One region of the Sphingobacterium kyonggiense genome, then DNA from elsewhere that is predicted to be linked to it. Evidence: riboswitches for the same ligand, from Rfam matches in the RefSeq annotation. Region 1 holds a riboswitch; each other region holds the start of a gene.

The links. A riboswitch is a leader RNA that binds a small molecule or an ion and turns the genes downstream of it on or off. The one in region 1 is predicted to bind S-adenosylmethionine.
Region 2: another riboswitch for S-adenosylmethionine. It lies ahead of ABD676_RS06825 (O-acetylhomoserine aminocarboxypropyltransferase/cysteine synthase family protein); the one in region 1 lies ahead of metF (methylenetetrahydrofolate reductase [NAD(P)H]).
Region 3: another riboswitch for S-adenosylmethionine. It lies ahead of ABD676_RS09010 (5-oxoprolinase); the one in region 1 lies ahead of metF (methylenetetrahydrofolate reductase [NAD(P)H]).
Region 4: another riboswitch for S-adenosylmethionine. It lies ahead of metE (5-methyltetrahydropteroyltriglutamate--homocysteine S-methyltransferase); the one in region 1 lies ahead of metF (methylenetetrahydrofolate reductase [NAD(P)H]).

The regions. Positions count from the first base shown of each region.
Region 1 is NZ_BAAAZI010000012.1:83,905-88,980, forward strand. It holds gene ABD676_RS15100 (glycosyltransferase family 117 protein) at 1-1,413, opposite strand, end outside; gene metF (methylenetetrahydrofolate reductase [NAD(P)H]) at 1,570-2,526, opposite strand; SAM riboswitch class I at 2,572-2,672, opposite strand; gene rimM (ribosome maturation factor RimM) at 2,817-3,344, opposite strand; gene ABD676_RS15115 (SusC/RagA family TonB-linked outer membrane protein) at 3,594-5,076, shown strand, end outside.
Region 2 is NZ_BAAAZI010000006.1:442,428-447,503, reverse strand. It holds gene dapA (4-hydroxy-tetrahydrodipicolinate synthase) at 1-787, shown strand, start outside; gene ABD676_RS06830 (hypothetical protein) at 952-1,383, shown strand; SAM riboswitch class I at 1,564-1,676, shown strand; gene ABD676_RS06825 (O-acetylhomoserine aminocarboxypropyltransferase/cysteine synthase family protein) at 1,933-3,240, shown strand; gene ABD676_RS06820 (homoserine O-acetyltransferase family protein) at 3,286-4,350, shown strand; gene ABD676_RS06815 (homoserine dehydrogenase) at 4,343-5,076, shown strand, end outside.
Region 3 is NZ_BAAAZI010000007.1:27,184-32,259, forward strand. It holds gene ABD676_RS08995 (threonine aldolase family protein) at 129-1,160, opposite strand; gene ABD676_RS09000 (DUF937 domain-containing protein) at 1,301-1,978, opposite strand; gene ABD676_RS09005 (DUF2891 domain-containing protein) at 2,045-3,145, shown strand; gene ABD676_RS09010 (5-oxoprolinase) at 3,255-3,515, opposite strand; SAM-I-IV-variant riboswitch at 3,577-3,671, opposite strand; gene ABD676_RS09015 (hypothetical protein) at 3,892-4,356, opposite strand; gene ABD676_RS09020 (hypothetical protein) at 4,465-5,076, opposite strand, start outside.
Region 4 is NZ_BAAAZI010000004.1:331,920-336,995, forward strand. It holds gene ABD676_RS02555 (TonB-dependent receptor domain-containing protein) at 1-1,637, shown strand, start outside; SAM riboswitch class I at 1,811-1,910, shown strand; gene metE (5-methyltetrahydropteroyltriglutamate--homocysteine S-methyltransferase) at 1,983-4,292, shown strand; gene ABD676_RS02565 (APC family permease) at 4,341-5,076, opposite strand, start outside.

The DNA.
Region 1 (5,076 bases):
TTGACTTTGTCCAGGAAGGCGGAGATCATCTAGGAAAGAAATACCAGAAATCCAATTGCCTGAACTATATTCACCCTGACTAGGACTATCATTCTGTCTACCCACAAAATTCCACATGAAATATCGACTGTACATATGCCCCAACTGGTACCCAAAAAAGAAACGCATATTATCGATAAAGGAAGGTGTCTCTCCTTCTGCTAATCCCAAATATTGACGGTAAAAATCGCTATGCTTTTCACTATAAACCCGAGGGAATAACACTTCCTTATCGTATTCATAGCTACTTCTTCCTTTTATCTCTGCATAGCTATGTTCATCTTTCCGAAAATCAGACTTCTCATTTACACCAACAATTTGCGAATTAAAATTGGGGCCCTTAAACAATGGCTCAGATTGATATTGCTCTCTAGCAAGATAGCCTAGAAAAGAAAACACATTATCTGGCGCATTATTATTTAAGGTGATATTGGTTTGAGATCTGACCAAAAGAAAGGTATAAGATCCAAAACCCAAATAGATAAAGGCTAGTGAAAGCAAGGCTAAATTTAGAATTGGCTTAGCTTTCTTGATCGAATAGTAAATCCCAAATACAATTGCTGAAACCAATAATAGCACAAATAAGATGATGCCTGTCCCAAATGGCATGCCCAATCCATTCACAAAGAATAAATCAAATTGAGCAGCTATTCGAACGGAATATTGGATTACACCCCACAGAATAAAGCCCAAGACTAATACGCCCCATCCTAAGGATTTGGCAATACCAGTCCAGGTAACTGCTTTACTTTTGCGGAAATAAATCAACAAAGCAATGGCAGGAATGGTCAATAAATTCAATAGATGCACGCCAATACTTAATCCCATCACATAGGCCAGTACCAACAGCCACTTATTAGCATCGGGTTCATCGGCTCTTTGCTCCCATTTTAAGGCTAACCAGAATACAACAGCTGTACACAGGGACGACATAGCATATACTTCGGATTCTACGGCTGAATACCAGAATGTATCGGAAAAGCTGTACGCTAAAGCACCAACCAAACCGGCACCAAAGATCTTTACTTGCTGAGTAAAGTCCAATTCTTCGCCTTTTGCGATTAATTTCCTGGCGATTGCTGTAATGGTCCAAAACAAGAACACAATGGTCATTCCACTACATACTGCAGAACCTATATTCATCCAATAGGCTATTTTAGTGGCATCACCTAATGCCAAATTAGAAAACACATTTTGCAGCATGAGAAACAATGGAGCACCCGGCTGATGGACGATTTCTAATTTATAAGCCGAGGCAATAAATTCTCCTGTATCCCACCAACTGCTAAACTTCTCCGTCGTAAAGGAATAGATTAAAAAGGCTATGATACCACAAAGCCATCCTAAAAGATTGTTGATTCTATTATATTTCATATTTGTGGTTAGTTGTGCTAATAAAATTAACCAAGTAAATTGAAAGACCATGATGGCTTAACACTATTTAACAGCTTCGACACCTGATATGCTGAAAAAAGAAAAAGACGGAAGTAATTCCGTCTTTAGGGTAATATATAAGGGTTGGTTAGTTCGTTATACGAGTTTTTCTACGATTTTTTTTGTAGGTCCTGGATTACTCATGGTATAAAAGTGCAATACCGGTGCTCCAAAGTTTATCAACTCCTTACACTGTTGTACTAGCCATTCTTCACCAACTTGACGTACTTCAGCGTTGTTTTTACAAGCTTCAACAGCATCACTTAAGTCCTCAGGAATATCCAAGTGGAAGATTCTTGGCAAGGTGATCAATTGATTTTTTGTCGTCAATGGCTTTAATCCCGGAATAATAGGGACATGGATATCATGTTCTCTACATTTGGTGACAAATTCCTTGTATTTTTCTACGTTAAAGAACATCTGCGTAACGATAAATTCAGCACCCATGGCCACTTTCTTCTTCAACCATTTAAAGTCCGTATTAAAGTTTGGTGCTTCGAAATGTTTCTCCGGATATCCTGCAACACCAATACAGAAGTCAGTTTTCTCCGAACTGCCAATATCTTCATGCAAATACTGTCCTCTGTTCATATCCGCTACCTGTTCCAATAGATCGATGGCATAAGCATGTCCACCTTCCGTAGGAATAAAGTCAGAATCACCTTTACGAGCATCGCCACGTAACACCAAAACATTATCAATACCTAGGAAATTAAGATCGATCAAGGCATTTTCTGTCTCTTCTTTGGTAAAACCTCCACAGATCAAATGCGGTACAGCATCAACTTTATATTTACTCATGATAGCGGCACAGATAGCTACTGTACCAGGACGCTTTCTATAAGAAACACGTTCAAGTAAGCCGTTGGTATGTTGTTTATATAGGTAATCTTCGCGGTGATAAGTAACATCGATAAATGGTGGCTTAAACTCCATCAATTCATCCATGGTTTTAAATATGCTTTGAATCCCCTGGCCCTTTGCTGGTGGTAACAACTCAAAAGAATACAAGGTCTTGCCATTGGCATTCTTGATATGATCTACAATCTTCATATAATACAATTAGGGCTTAGAGAAAACGCAGTGAAAACTGGTCTCAGCTTATCTTTCCCTTATTTGGGGTAGAATGTAGCACCTTGACAAGGGTCAGGTTGCTAAGGCTTCAGCGGGTCTATTCCCTCTGCCTTTCTCTATAAGCGAGGGCTAATATCGTTATTCGTCCGTTAATCTCAAAATGAATTTCTAAAATTAAACGAAATACATCCTGAAAATTGTCCAATAAAACCCACAAAAAAAGCCATTGAACGAAATCCAATGGCTTAAAATTCTTATATCATTATGGATTACTGCTCCAAATACATATCCACTAATCCCTCTGGTAATTGCAATACCACTACTTTTTCTTCCGGATCGATACCTACTATAAAGTCTTCATTCAGGGGAAACATAACTTCTTTGTCTTCCATGTTGATGGTAGCAATAAATTGTTGTGGCATCTCCTGCACTTGTGTAATTTCACCCAACTCTCCTTCTTGCTCATCAATTACCAAATATCCAATTAAATCGCTGTATCTGAAATCATCAGGATCACGCTCTGGCATTTTCTCAATAGGCAAATACATTTTCTTATGAACCAAAGGTTGTGCTTTGTCAATATGATCTATATCTTCAAACCATGCATAGGCAGTACTATTATTGTGAAGTTTTACATTCTCCACGAAATATGGTACTAATTTCTTATCAATTTCCAAGAAAATGACGTCTAAATCTAATTCTGCATAATCTTCAAATTCAAAGAATAACTGCACTTCACCTTTTAATCCGCGGGTTTTGCTTACATAACCTATATAGAAACTCTGATCTTTATTCATTTTTTAGTATTTCAGCACAAAGGTAATGATTCTAGAAATACACTCATAAATATGTTTTCAAAGTCTATTACTTACTTTACTAAAAATTTTACATGATACAATTCAATAAAAAACAAACGATTGCGTTAAATAGGACAATCGATTGAGTTCATTTATTTTATTTCGCATAATTAACATTCTATTAATATTGGTCTTCATAAATCTATTTATGATTCTTAGGAGTCAAAAATTTAACAATTACTATATGTTATGAGAAACAAAAGCAATTACACGCCTATGTTTGCAAGAGCCATTTACCCAATAGGCTCTGCATTACTTTTAGCATTTCTTAGTCCTACTCTCACACAGGCTAATGAAATCGGAAGGACTGCTTCCTTAGTTCATGTTGCGAACCAACAACAAGTAACTGGAACAGTTAGTGGACCAAGCGGTCCTTTATCAGGAGTTACCATTCGAGTAAAGGAAGATCCTAGTGTAGCAACTTCGACAGATGAAGCTGGTAAGTTCAGCATCAACGCTAAACCTGGTCAAACCTTGGTATTCCAAGCATTAGGGTATTCCGAATTACAACGTGTTGTAAGCGGAACTAGCATGTCAGTCACACTATCTGAAAAAACAGATGAGATTGATGAAGTAGTGATCGTTGGATACGGTATCCAACAGAAGAAAGAAAGTTTAACAGGAGCGATGCAGGCTGTAAAGGGCGAGAAGCTTCGTGACATTACGACTCCTACTGTTGAGAACATGTTAAACGGTAAAGCTGCTGGTGTTTATGTTGCACCAGGTAATGGCCGTCCAGGATCACGTGGTGGTGTGGTAATTCGCGGTCAAGCAACCCTAAGTGGTACCACTAGCCCGCTATGGGTAATCGATGGTGTTATCGTAGGATCAAGCCCAGGTGACTTGAACCCTGATGATATCGTAGGATTAACCGTATTAAAAGATGCGGCTTCAACCTCTATCTATGGTTCGCAAGGTGCAAATGGAGTAATCGTTGTTACTACAAAAACTCCTAAAGCTCAAAAAGCAACCATCAGCTATTCCGGTAAATTAGGGGTAAACACCTTAACCAACGGAAATTTAGAGATGATGAATGGCGCTGAATTATACGATTATTACTCTTCTTTCCAAAATGCCAATGTAATTAATTTCCCAAGATGGAATGACGAATTGAAAAATTCTAATTTCGATTGGTGGAAAGTAGCAACCAAAAGTGGCTTAACCCAAAACCACAACGTAACTATTCAAGGTGGTAATGACAATTTACAATCTTTGCTTTCCCTAGGTTATTACAATGAAGTAGGTGCTGTTAAAGGTTATGACTACAAGCGTTACAATGTACGTTTGAACAACACCATCAGACCATTTGACTGGTTAACAATTAGACCTACCTTAGCAGGCGCACGCAGAGGTGCTGATGACCAACAATATTCCATCACAGCAATGTACACTAATTTCCCTTGGGATAACCCATACGATGATAATGGAAAACCGGTACCTCACCGTTATTCAGGTTGGGTAAATAGTGCTGGAACTAACTATTTATATGATTTACAATTCAACCACGGAAACAACCACAACTATGAGTTGATGGGTGGAATTGATTTTGATATTAAAATCACGGATTGGTTAACTTTCTCTTCTGTAAATAACTACCGTGCGAATTTATATTCTTCAGCGTACTATTATGATCCAAGTTCAAGTGCTGGAGAAAGTGTAAAAGGTCGTTTGG
Region 2 (5,076 bases), on a different contig from region 1:
CTTTCAGATCGAGAGCGGAATGGATTATTTAGTATCTCTAGGAACAACCGGAGAGACTGCAACCCTGAGTCAAGCTGAGCGAAAGCAGGTTTGGGCATTTACTTCGAAGCATGTTAATAAACGTATCCCATTAGTTGCTGGTATCGGTGGCAACCATACGCAAGAAATCGTAGAGCAGATCAAAAACTTTGACGTTTTGGATTATGTTGCGATCTTGTCGGTTTCTCCATATTACAACAAACCGACACAAGAAGGTATATACCAACACTATAAAGCAATTGCAGAGGCATCGCCCTTACCAATCATATTATACAATGTTCCTGGTAGAACAGGGAGCAACATGAGCCCTGCAACAACTATCCGCTTAGCAAAGGACTTTAAAAACATTGTTGCGACAAAAGAGGCTTCTGGTTCTTTTGCGCAGTTCAGTGAAATCCTACGTGATAAACCAAAAGATTTTCTTTTGATTTCAGGAGATGACCCCATCACCTTGCCAATGATGGCCATGGGTGCTGCAGGGATAATTTCTGTTTTAGGAAATGCCTATCCGAAGAAAGTTTCTGCCCTAGCCCATCTTTGCCGTGAAGGAAATTTTGATGAAGCAAGAAAAATACATTTGGAGACTTTAAAAATAATTGATCTTTGTTTTGTTGAAGGAAACCCAGCAGGCGTAAAATACATCTTAGAAAAGAAAGGCTACGGAACGGATCAAGTTCGATTACCTTTAGTGCCTGTGTCGGAAAAGACCAAACAAGCCATCGAAGATGAAATGAGCATTCTTGCTTAATATATAAGAGGCCCCTATACTGGGGCCTTTTCTTTTTCTATAAATTCACACATTCGTCTACATGAATATCTACAATTCAAAAAATTATACGCTTTATAGTTAGATAATGTAATGGAGTTCTTATTTTTAGGTATTCTTTTTGCAAACGAAATCAAAAAAACACTATGGAAAAGTCAAACCAACTGCCTGAGAAAGGACCTTCAAAAATCAAGAAATTCTTTAGCTGGTTAATTCTAATTGTTCTAATCGTACTTGCAGGGGCATTCTATTGGAAGTATTATTTTGTTTTTGGAGATGGTGTAAAAACCGGGGAGTTGAATTTTGCGGTAAAGAAAGGGAATTTGTTTAAAACCTACGAGGGAAAGTTGATACAAACGGGATTGCGTACGCAGAGTGCCAGTACTGGATTATCGAACAATGAATTTGAATTCTCCATTGAGTCAGATTCCATCTATCAAATCCTAACACGTAACAGTGGTAAAATTTTCGATTTGCATTACAAAGAATATAAGGGTGTTATCCCTTGGCGTGGAAATTCAAGATATATCGTTGATCAAATAGTCGAAATGCGCGAGCCTACGCGTTCGGGTTTTTAGAACTCAAAAGACAAATAACTACTTATAAAAGAGCTTTTTATCGACATCTTTTCAAACAAGAATCGATAGAGAGCTCTTCTTTTTTTGAAAAAAAGATTGCAAATATTGATTGTGGACATTATATTTGCGGCGTACTTCAATCGTAGTACACTAATCAACACCTTCCAAATGAATGGTCTTGATTTATAAAGAAGTGGCGAGAGACTGGCTCTATGACCCACTGGCAACCTTCAAGAAAATTGAAAAGGTGCCAATTCCTGTCCGAAGCAATAATGCTTAGGAGCATATAAATGAAATAGACTATGACAATTACAATTTCAAGATCTAATTTATTGTGTGCTGTCGCAAAGCCGACGGTAAGAAACACAAATTCCCTTATTTGCTTAGCAGTCTGTCAAGCGCGAATGCGTTAGTCGTCCTCATGTATCAGACCTTCCCTAAACATAGGCCTGGGAAAACAGTATACATCAGCAATCAAGACGACCTCCCTCAAAGACAGAAAAGGCTAGCAAAACAATTCATTTTATCACATTAAAAATTACACATATCATGTCAGAAAATAAAAACCTAAAATTCGAAACACTACAAGTTCATGCTGGACAAGAAGTAGACCCTACTACTGGTTCAAGAGCATTACCATTATATCAGACTACTTCTTATGTTTTCGACAATGCGGAACATGGTGCCAACCTTTTTGCCTTAAAGCAATTTGGAAACATCTATACACGTATCATGAACCCGACAACAGATGCATTTGAAAAACGCATTGCAGCTCTAGAAGGTGGTGTTGCAGCATTGGCGGTATCTTCAGGTCAAGCAGCTCAATTCATTGCATTGACAAACATTTTGGAATCTGGAGAGAACTTTGTGGCTGGATCTAATCTTTATGGTGGTACCTATAATCAATTCAAGGTTTCTTTCAAGCGATTGGGTATTGAAGCTCGTTTCGCAGAAGATTCTGATGCCGATAAAATTGAAGCATTAATCGACGATAAAACCAAAGCAATCTATGTTGAAACTATTGGTAACCCAAGTTATAACATTCCTGATTTTGAAAAGATTGCTGCAGTTGCCAAAAAACATGATCTTCCATTGATCGTTGACAATACATTTGGTGCAGGCGGTTACTTATTCAAACCTTTAGAGCACGGAGCGAACATCGTGGTTGAATCTGCTACTAAATGGATCGGTGGTCATGGAACAAGCATTGGTGGAGTAATCGTTGATGGTGGAAATTACAACTGGGGCAATGGTAAGTTCAAGCAATTCTCAGAGCCTTCTGAGGGTTATCATGGACTAGTATTCTCGGATGTATTTGGTGAGAATGGTCCTTTTGGAAATATACAATTTATTATTCGTGCTCGTGTAGAAGGCTTACGTGACTTTGGTCCTGCCATTTCACCATTCAATTCATGGTTATTGGTTCAAGGTTTAGAAACTCTGTCCCTACGCGTTCAACGTCATGTGGATAATGCTTTAGAAATAGCTCAATGGTTAGATGCTCATCCGCAAGTGGAAAAAGTAAGCTATCCAGGATTGAAAAATCACCCATACCACCAGAATGCACAGAAATACCTGAAAAACGGTTATGGTGCAGTATTATCATTCACCGTGAAAGGTGGCGTGGAAAAAGCAAATGAGTTCATTGATTCTTTAGAATTGATCAGCCATTTAGCCAATGTTGGTGATGCAAAGACATTAATTATTCACCCAGCAGCTACGACGCATCAACAATTAAGTGATGCGGATCAAAAGAAAGCAGGAGTTTACCCAGGTCAGTTGCGTTTGTCTGTAGGTATTGAACATATCGATGATATTAAAGCTGATTTGGAACAAGCATTTGAAAAGATTAAATAGGGTTTTCCCTATTTGATCTTTTTAGGTCAGCATAATATAGAACGGATGAGTTTACAAGTTTATGAATATGGTCAGGAATTCCCATTGGAGAGTGGGAAGAAATTACCAAGTCTGCAGATTGCTTACCATAGTTATGGTCGCTTGAATGAAGACAAATCGAATGTCATTTGGGTATGTCATGCCCTAACTGCCAATTCGGATGTTTTCGATTGGTGGCCAGGTCTATTTGGTGAGGATGAATTCTTTAATGATAAAGATTATTTCATTGTATGCGCCAATGTATTGGGTTCACATTACGGAACAACAAATCCATTAACAACGAATCCAGAAACAGGTGAACCTTATTATTTAGATTTTCCGCAAGTAACCATTCGCGATATGGTTCAAGCGCATCAGTTATTAGCAAATCATTTAGGTATTCAAGAAATCAATACGCTTATCGGTGGATCGTTAGGTGGTCAACAGGTTTTAGAATGGGCAGCTTCAAAATTGATTAAAATCAACAACCTCATAGCCATCGGCACGAATGCCTTCTTTTCCCCATGGGGAATAGCCTTTAATGAAAGCCAACGTTTGGCATTGGCAGCAGATCCTACCTTCTTTGAGCGGAAGTTAGATGCTGGTCAAAATGGTTTGAAGGCTGCACGTAGCATGGCTCTCCTATCCTACCGGACCTATAATGCTTATGGTGTAACTCAAGTGGAATCAGATCACGATAAAACAGATTCCTATAAAGCTTCTTCTTATCAAGCCTATCAAGGGGATAAATTGGTGAAACGCTTCAATGCCTTAAGTTATTACTACTTAACAAAGGCTATGGACAGTCACCATTTGGGACGAAATAGAGGCGCTGTAGAAGAGGTTCTGCACAGCATTGAGGGTATTAACACTTTGGTGGTAGGAATCCCTTCAGATGTCCTATTTCCGCCGCAAGAGCAAGAGTTTATTGCCAAGAATATTCCGAATGCAGAATATTATGAATTGCATTCCTTTTTTGGTCATGATGGTTTCCTCATAGAGACCAAAACCTTAACACAAGTAATTAGCAACTTCTTAGAAAAAAATAATAGCAAAGCAGATCAATTAAATTTAATACAAGAAAATGAGTAAAAAACTGACCATCGGAATGTTTGGATTTGGCGTGGTGGGACAAGGGTTATACGATATCATCAAGACAAAGAATCTTAACTTAGAAATCAAGAAATTCGTCATCAAGAATGCCGATAAAAAAAGAACATTAGCTGCAGAATTGTTCACGACAGATGCTAATGCAATTTTAGATGACCCAGAGATCAATACTGTTGTAGAATTAATTGATGATGCAGACGCAGCATTTGAGATCACAAAACGTGCTTTATCTTCTGGCAAAAATGTCGTATCAGCAAACAAAAAAATGATTGCTACACATTTGGAAGAATTGACAGAAATTCAACAACAACATGGTACTTCCTTATTGTATGAGGGTGCTGTATGCGGTAGTATTCCTATCATCCGAAATTTAGAAGAGTATTACGACAATGAGCTATTACATTCTGTAAGCGGAATTTTCAATGGTTCATCTAATTATATTTTATCCAAGATTTTCAATGAGAATCAAAGTTATGATTCAGCATTGAAAAAAGCACAAGAATTAGGATTCGCAGAAACTGACCCTACTTTAGATGTTGGTGGTTATGACCCTAAATTCAAATTAGCCATTGTAGCATCTCATGCTTATGGACTATATATTGATCCAAATCAGATATTGAACTTAGGAATTGACACCTTAGGCAATGCCGATATCCGTTATGCTCGTGAGAAGAATTATAAAATTAAATTAATTCCATTAGCAAAGGA
Region 3 (5,076 bases), on a different contig from region 1:
TCGGCTCTAACAAAATCAATTTTTTTAGCGTGTATTTTATCGTATTCCATATGAGTTCCAAAGAAAAAGATTAGCATTCCTTTAAATATAAAAATCAAAGTTTAAAAAGGATAATACTTTTTTTGGTTCTAGTTTTTACTAAGCTCCTTCAAAAACTCCTCTACCGCTTCATCTGTTGTTGCCCATGATGTAACGATTCGACAAACGGCTTTATTACCCTCTAATTTCTCCCAAACGAAAAAGTCAAAATGGGTCTGCAAGTCTTCAATGACAGGGTTTGGCAAAACAGGAAAGAGCTGATTAGTTTCTGGCGGACAGGCAAATTCATAACCTTTTTGAATCAATGCATCAGCAATTCGCATAGCCAATTGATTGGCTCGTTTTGCTAATTGAAAAAATATTTCATCGGTAAACAAAGCTAAGAATTGTGCTCCTATTAGTCTTCCTTTCGCTAGTAAAGCTCCTTTTTGCTTCAACGCATCTGGAAAATCAATCGCTAGGTCGGGCTTGTTAAATACGATGGCCTCCCCTAATAAACCGCCATTCTTGGTGGCACCAATATAGAACACGTCACAAAGTTTGCTCAGGTCTGCAAGGCTAAGATCATTTTTATATGCTGTCAAGCTTACACCCAAGCGTGCACCATCGATGAATAATTTTAAATTCTTCTCTTGGCAGTAGGCATACAGGTCCTGCAGTTCTTTCTTAGAATAAATACTTCCTATTTCTGTACTCTGAGAAATGTAAACCATTGCTGGTTTAACCATATGATGATCCTGATGCGTATTCAATATACTCTCAACTGCAGCAACAGTTAGTTTACCAAGAGCATTAGGAACTACATTTACCTTATGTCCTGTGTTTTCAATGGCCCCAGTTTCATGAACAGCAATGTGCCCTGTATCAGCAGCAATAACAGATTCATAGGGCTTTAACAGGTGACTAATCACCAATAGGTTTGCTTGTGTTCCACCTGATATAAAATAGATGTCGGCCTGATCATTCTGCAGGTAGGATTTTATCTTTTGTTTAGCCAACTCACTTATATGATCTGTGCCATAACCTGGCTCCTGTTGCATATTGGTATCCATAAGCAATTGTAAAATTGCTGGATGAGCACCTTCACTATAATCGTTTCTGAAACTGATTTTTCTTGACATACCCAAAGTTATAAATTCATCGATAATCAAGAACTCAATGCCTATTATTTTTACAAATTGTGCATGAAGTAAGGCTAAAAGAAAGGGGTTGGAAATGTAAATTTCCAACCCCTTTATCATATTTTGTATTTAAAAATGATCTATTTCCCAAACATTCCCGCCAAGCTATCCAAAATACTTCCTTTAGCCTTGCTGTCATTTTTTTGATTAAAGAATTCCCCAACCAAGTCACCTAAACCACCTGAAACATTGGGTTGGGAAGACTGGGCATTTGAAGAACCGCCTCCTAAAACCGAACCAATAAGGTCACCAATACCACCAGAACCACCAGACTGCGATGCTCCACCTCCTAAAATACTTCCTATTAAATCACCTATACCACCGGAACCACCTTGCTCATCTTGACCTTGTTTTTTCTTCCCTAAATAGCCCATTACCAATGGTGCTAATAAGGCTAAAATACCAGCAATCTTACCCATGCTGATACCCGATTTTTCAGAAAGTGATTGTTTTACATTCTCTGTGTTTTTACCGAAGATGTGGTTTACGATTTTGTCCTCATCTTCTGTAGGACCATTAGAAAAAAGACTTCCCAAATTATCGAAAATGCTACCATTATGCTTGCTAGCCAAGGCCTGTTGAATACCATTAGCTTGCTCTGGGCTCTTTTGCGCATTGTAATTTAATGCAGACATCATCAAAGGAATTGCGGCAGAAACAACCCACTGCGTTTGATTTTTGTCTAGTCCAAGTTTTTCAGAAATCCCTTCTGTTGCTTGGGAGCCTATGCTGCCTGAAATTAGATCTGTAAAATTCATGTTTTGGTTTATTTTAATTATTAAATATTAAATTTACGAATCAAATATAGAGCCAAATACATTATTATGAAGAATATAGCCCTTAGCCTATTTTCATGTTGTACACTTTTGTTGACAGCATGTAATAGTACAGATAAAAATACAGCGCCAAAGCCAATAGAAGAAATCAAATTAACAGCCGATATTGCCAAATCTATATTCGCCCTTCCAACCCATTGTTTAGAGGTTGAATACCCGAATAAACTGGGACAAGTATTAGGCTCCGATGCCGATTTAAAATCACCAAAAACCTTACGACCTGTATTTTACGGATGCTTTGATTGGCACTCCTCCGTTCATGGCTATTGGTCCATCATCAAATTGATGAAACAATTCCCAGAACTGGATACGGATGGTAAAATCCGTGCTCTTTTGAACCAACATATCACTTCAGAAAACGTTGAAATTGAAAAAGCTTTTTTTGAGGATCCCAATAATTTGAGTTTCGAAAGAACCTATGGTTGGGCTTGGTTATTTAAATTGCAGGAGGAGTTACACACTTGGGAGGATGCTGATGCTAAACGTTGGGAATCGGCTTTAAAACCATTAGTGGATCTATTGGTAAAAAGATACCAAGAATACCTGCCTAAACTCGTCTACCCTATTCGCGCAGGGCAACATGATAACTCTGCCTTTGGATTATCACTTTCTTTGGATTATGCTAAAACAATGAAAGATCAAGCATTCATCAAAAGCATAGAGGATAATTCTAAAAGGTTATTTGCAAAGGATAACCTATGCAACTTAGCCTATGAACCTTCAGGCTATGACTTCCTATCACCATGTTTAGAAGAGGCCTTTCTAATGAGTAAAGTGTTGGAACCAGGACGCTATGATGCTTGGTTGAAAGCATTTTTACCGAGTCTTTATGAGTCTGGATTTCATTTGGAACCAGCAATCGTTAAAGACCGTACCGATGGCAAATTGGTACATCTGGATGGATTAAACTACAGTCGTGCAGCTTGTTTATTTGGAATTGCAAAAGCCGTTCCTTCCTTAAATCATTTAAAAGATTTGGCGAATGAACATCTAGCATTTTCTATCAATAATATTAGTTCCCAAGATGATTACATGGGCACCCATTGGTTAGGAACTTTTGCCTTATATGCATTATCCGAAAAACCTTAAATACTCCATATTATTATTAATTGGAAAAAACTCATTAAAGTTTTTCAAAGACGGTATTCCTAAAAATAGCGGCAGTTAGAGTTTATCTTCCTGCCGCAGATAGAACATTTTAATCCAACGGTACAAGTTTATTTGCTTCGAGGCGAACAGCAATACGTTGAATCTGAGTAAAACCATCTAGGCTATGAATAATAGCCGAGAGATCAATGCCTCGATTGGAGAGAGTCGATAACAAGGCATTCCGGAAAGCAGTCTTACTACTGCCCCAGTTGGAACGCACAAGCTCATTGTTTAAAATGACCAATTCTTGCGTAGAATAATGATGAAATTGCTCTACTAAATGTTGTTGAAAATCTTTTGTGTGTGACATACAATTCTTGTTTATTTCATTAAACCATCATTGCATCCAGAAAAGAAGGGTGTTGTTCCTATTATATTCGTTTATTTTGGCAGGAAACCCGTATTAATTTACCACCGCGGTGCCGACACTCGGTTGGTATTGCTTGCGCAATTCTGAATACTCTACAAACTTAGTAGATTATTTTTGAATTGACAATAGAAAAACAATCTTTTTTTGATTTATACTTGAAATGGGGACATTAAAAGTAGATTTTATAAAGTAAAATGGTTTACCAACATGCAGTTATTATACCTAAAAATCAAGCAATTAAACCTAGCTTCTACTGTGTATCTGTTAAAAAAAATGATTACAGAACTTAAAAAAATAAAACAATAGAAATTGCTATTTACCAAAACTCGGCAATGGGTAATTTATAAAATGTAGTATCTTTTGTTGATTGCCAAGGCGCCAAACCAAAAGACCAAGTCTTTTCTTTTTTATCTAACATTCGCGCAAAAGATTGATCACCCCAGCTATATTCCACTTTATAGGTTTGACCCGTATCATGAAGCTCCCCGAACATCCTGGGAGTTGAGGTACCTGAAACGCCATTGGTATACATAATCACCTTATCAAACTGCAGACTCGTACCTTCCGGTATTTTCTTAATCAGTTTAACTTCTGGATTTTGCAATTTTATTCGATCATGATACCACTGAAACGAAGGATTTAGGCTATCTAGAAGAACCACGGGATATTTAGAATCTACTGGTTCCTTCTCTTGAAAAAGCCATACTGTTCTTTGAAGATTTAATTTATCCCCTACATAGGCAGCAAAGGGTTGCATCTCACTGATATTCCGCGTTTTCATTTTAATTGTGCTATACAGTAAGAATCCAAAAAGCAGCAAACTAACTGTTATCACCAAGATCAAGATTCGAATAGCTTTCTTTCTTTTTTGCGCCATTAGTTAAGTCAGTTATTTTTTCTCTGTGAAATACATTTCCGTTAATTTGTCAGAAGATATCAAATTTAATTGAAATGATTCTTGGGAAGTAATATTGGCATCTATGGTTTGTTCTTCATAATCCGTAGAATTCAATTCCTGACTTGGTTTATGATGAGTGCTCATGTTTTTATTCATTGCGACTTTTAGTTGCCCTTGGTTATTTTCAATCACCTTAAACCAACCAAAACCTACTTTGGAGGCAACTCGCTCACCGGGTTTCATCGTTTCAAATCTTCCGAAGTACATATCTCCTGCCTTTGGTGTTTCTTGAATTGGAGTCACCTGATCGGCATAAGAGGGTTTTGGACGTAAGGAATCATACGTTAAATAGGCGAAGAAACCGATAAAAAAGAGCGTCATGATATAACCGACAATGGTCAGTTTAAATCGATAGGGAGCTGCAGGAACTTCATGCTCCTTTTGTTTGACCAAGGCATGCATTTCTCCTGTCCATTTTCGCTTTGGGATGGTTTTATTGGTTGATAGATCCCAATATAAGGGAGCAGCGTTTTTATTATATATTCTGAAGAAGGCGGTCCAAGCATAGTTTCGGTAAAAGCCTAAAACCATATCAGCCTCAGT
Region 4 (5,076 bases), on a different contig from region 1:
GTTCTGTAGCCAATGGATTTGAAAACATGGCTGGACAGATCAATGTGGAACTTAAAAAACCGCATAATACCGATAAGCTTTATTTTAATGCTTATGCCAATAACATGGGTCGTACAGATGTCAATTTAAACTTAGCTACACACATCAATGAAAAATGGTCTGTTGGTTTATTACTGCATGATAACTTCATGTATAATAAGAAAATGAACTTTAGTGACAATGGTTTCAGGGATATGCCTGTCGGCAACTTGTTCTCCGGAGTAAACAGATGGCATTATGAAAACGGAAAAGGCATTATAGCACAATTCGGTGTAAAATACCTAAATGATGACCGCGTAGGCGGACAGATTGATTTCAATGAGAAAACCGATAAATTCACGACAAATCACTACGGTCTAGGATTCAAAAATGAACGCATTGAAGGATTTGGTAAACTGGGTTATGTATTCCCAACCAATAAACACCGTAGTATTGGTTTACAATTATCAGCTAGTCGTTATAAGCAAGACAGTTATTTTGGATTAACTGGCTACGATAATGAGCAACAGTCTATGTATGCTAACCTTCTTTTCCAGGATATTTTTTCCAGTGTGGCCCATAAATACAAAGTTGGTGCTTCATTTCAATACGACAAATTCGATGAAGATTTAAGTCGTGTTAACAGCAGCAACAATTTTGCTTATCAATTTGGACGTAAAGAGTCTGTCGCTGGTGCGTTCTTAGAATATACGTACAGCCCGACTGAAAAGTTTGATGCTGTTCTAGGAATTCGTCAGGACTATAACAATCTATATGGTTGGTTTACTACCCCTCGTGCGGTATTACGTTACGAACCTATCTTAGGTACGACCTTCCGTATCAGCTCAGGACGTGGACAACGTACAGCGAATATCTTTGCTGAGAACCTAGGTATTTTTGCTTCCAGTCGCGAGATCCGCAACTTAGATCAATTAGCTAATGGATCCAATGCTTATGGTTTAAAACCAGAAGTTTCTTGGAACACTGGACTAATGTTTGATCAAAGCTTCCAATTATTTGGTCGTGAATCAGGTATTGCCATTGAATTATTCCACAATACTTTCCAAAATCAGGTAGTAGTGGATTTCGAAAATCCTGATCAAGTTGCATTCTATAACTTGGATGGAAAATCTTATTCCAACAGTTTACAAGCTGATTTCCGTTTTATGCCTGCAAATCACTTTGAGGTTCGCATGGCTTATCGTATGTTGGATGTACAGACTGACTATGAATCCGGCAAATTACAAAAACCACTTACGGCAAAACACCGTGGATTCTTAAACTTAGCCTATAACCTTCATTCAGGATGGAGTTTTGATTATACGCTAAACATGGTTGGCAAGAAGCGTTTGCCAAATACCAGTACAAATCCAGCGCCTTACCAATTGGCAAATCAATCCGATGCCTATGTGACTATGAATGCACAGGTTAGTCGTACATTCGGTAAGAACAAAAACTTTGACATCTATATCGGTGGAGAAAACTTAACAAATTTTTACCAGAAGGACCCAATCTTGGCTTACGATGATCCATTTGGTTCTAACTTCGATACGAATATGCTTTGGGGTCCAATCGCAGGACGTATGTTTTATACCGGTATCCGTTACCATATAAAATAATTCCATAGCTAATCAGAAACCATTACCCTCAGCTTATTTATATGAGCTGAGGGTAATTTTTTTGAGGATGAGGGTATACAGTTCACTTAAAAGCTCCTTGAATAAGAATGTGTAGCAACCCAATAAAAAAATATTTTCTTGCTATTATAAAATCTAATACATAACTTAGCCACCGCTTATAGAGAAAGGCAGAGGGACTAGACCCAATGAAGCCTTAGCAACCTGTCACTTGACAAGGTGCTACATTCTACCCCCGAAAGGGAAAGATAAGCTGGCCATACTAGCCCTTAGTAGCCTTCTCTTAGCAAACAACTTTAGTGAAAAATTAATTAAGTAGAATACTTTATGTTATTAACGAACAATTTAGGTTACCCACGTGTGGGCGCATTCCGCGAATTGAAGAAAGCTAACGAAGCTTACTGGGCGAAAAAGATCAGCGCGGAAGAATTATTGCAAGCAGGACTGAAAATCCGTGAAGGCAACTGGAAGACTCAAAAGGACGCAGGAATTGACCTGATCCCTTCTAACGACTTCTCCTTTTATGATCAAGTCTTAGACCTTTCTCTTACTGTAGGTGCTATCCCAGCACGTTACAACTCTTTGTTAAACAAAATCGACCGTCAGTATAACCTAGATTTATACTTTGCTATGGCGCGTGGTTTCCAAGAAGGAGGAGTAGATGTAACGGCGATGGAGATGACCAAATGGTTCGACACCAACTACCACTATATCGTTCCTGAATTCGTGAAAGATCAGTCTTTCAAATTGACTTCAGAGAAATTCCTTAGCGAATACAATGAAGCTAAACAACAAGGAATTGAAACAAAACCGGTAATCTTAGGTCCTATTTCTTACTTATTATTAGGTAAAGAAAAAGAATTTGGCTTTAACCGTATCGACTTAATCGATAAATTACTTCCGGTTTACGAAGAAATCTTAGCAAAATTGGCTGATGCTGGCGCGCAATATGTTCAGATCGATGAGCCATTCTTAGCTTTAGATATCGATGATGCAACCCGTGCGCTTTATGGTAAAGTTTTTGAAAAACTTGCTGCAGCAGCTAAAGGCATCAAATTAATCGTTGCTACTTACTTCGAGGCATTACGCGATAATGAGGATACGGCATTAGCACTTCCAGTACACGCGCTTCACCTAGACCTTGTTCGTGGTGAAAACCAACTCGACTCTATATTAGCTAAAGTACCTGCAAACCTAACCCTTTCTTTAGGTGTGGTTGAAGGCCGTAACATTTGGAAAAATGACTACGAGAAATCTTTAGAAAAAATCAAACAAGCTGTAGATAAATTAGGAAAAGACCGCGTATGGGTTGCTCCTTCTTCTTCTTTACTTCATGTTCCTTTTGATTTAGACAATGAACAAAACGAAGAATCTCTTCCTGCGGAAGTGAAAAACTGGTTAGCATTTGCTAAACAAAAATTAGCTGAAGTAAAAGACTTAGCTGTATTAGCTGAAGGTGATGTAGATGCAGATACGCAAAAACGTTTTGAAGCAAATAAAGCTGCAAACGAAAGCCGTCGTACTTCTCCATTAATCCACAGACCAGAAGTTAAAACTCGTGTTAGCAATATCACTGATGATGATGCTACTCGTACTTCTAAATTCAATGACCGTAAAGTTGCGCAACAAGCGAAGTTCAACCTTCCAGCATTCGCAACAACTACAATCGGTTCATTCCCACAAACAAAAGACGTTCGTAAATGGAGAGCAGACTTGAAAAAAGGATCTATCTCTCAAGAGCAATACGATAAAGAAATCGCTGAAGAAACAGAAAGAACTATCCGTCTACAAGAGCAATTGGATATCGATGTATTAGTACATGGTGAATTCGAGCGTAATGACATGGTGGAGTATTTCGGAGAGCAATTAGCGGGATATGCATTCACTCAAAACGGATGGGTACAATCGTACGGTTCTCGTTGTGTGAAACCTCCAATTATTTATGGTGATGTATTCCGTCCAGAAGACATGACTGTTCGTTGGTCTGCATATGCACAATCATTAACTAACCGCCCTGTAAAAGGTATGTTAACTGGTCCAGTAACGATCTTACAATGGTCTTTCGTACGTAACGACCAACCTCGTTCTACCACGACTTACCAAATTGCATTGGCTATCTTAGACGAAGTTCAAGCTTTAGAAAAAGCTGGTATCAAAATCATCCAAATTGATGAGCCTGCTATCCGTGAAGGTCTTCCTCTACGTAAAGCTGATCAACAAGATTACTTGGATTGGGCAGTACGTGCTTTCCGTGTTTCTTCTTCAAATGTTGATGATGATACACAGATCCACACACACATGTGTTACTCGGAATTCAACGATATCATTGAAGACATCGCAGCAATGGATGCAGACGTAATTACTATTGAGACTTCACGTTCTCAAATGGAATTATTAGACGCTTTCGCTGACTTTAAATATCCTAATGATATTGGTCCTGGTGTTTATGACATCCACTCGCCACGTGTACCTAGTACTGATGAAATGGTGAACTTATTGCGCAAAGCGAAAGCAGTAGTTCCTTCTGAGCAACTATGGGTTAACCCTGATTGTGGTTTGAAAACTCGTGCTTGGCCAGAAACTAAAGCTGCTTTAGAATCAATGGTAGAAGCTGCCAAAATTCTTAGAGCAGAGTAATCGCAAAAGAAATAGTGATATAAAATATAATTTGTTGCCAGGCCGGACTTATGTTCGGCCTGACTTTTTTAATACGAGATAATAAATTGGCAATCCCAATAAAATCAAAATAAAGCCCGGCCAAGTATATTGCGGCTTGAAAACAATCAATAAACCGCAGAAAACAGCTCCTATTACTAAATATATGATCGCTGGTAATGGATATAAGAAAGTTTTGTAAGGACGCTCCAATTCTGGATGCTTAAAACGTTGGTAAATCACGCCAACCACGGTAACCATATAAAATATGACGATGACAAAGGACACCATATCCAATAAGTTCCCATATTGACCACTCAAACATAAGATAGAAGCCCAGATCCCTTGAAACCATAAAGATCGACCTGGAACATCATGTTTGTTATTCGGAATGGCTTGCTTTAAGAACAAGCCATCTTTGGCCATAGACTGAAATACTCTAGCTCCAGATAGCACAATACCATTCACACAGCCAAAAGTGGATAACATCACCAATACAGCCATGATGATAGTTCCAGTATGCCCCAACAACTTCTCAGCAGCAGCAATAGCCACACGGTCATTGCTAGCAAAAGCTATCTCTTCCCTACTGAGTGCTGACAGGTAAACATAATTGCACAGCAAATACAGAAGCATCACCAAACTCGTTCCTACTACCATGGAAACCACTACATTTCGCTTGGGATTCTCAATTTCTCCTGCTACAAAGGTCACATTCTCCCAAGCGACACTTGAAAAAATAGAGCCTACCATTGCTGCGGGTACT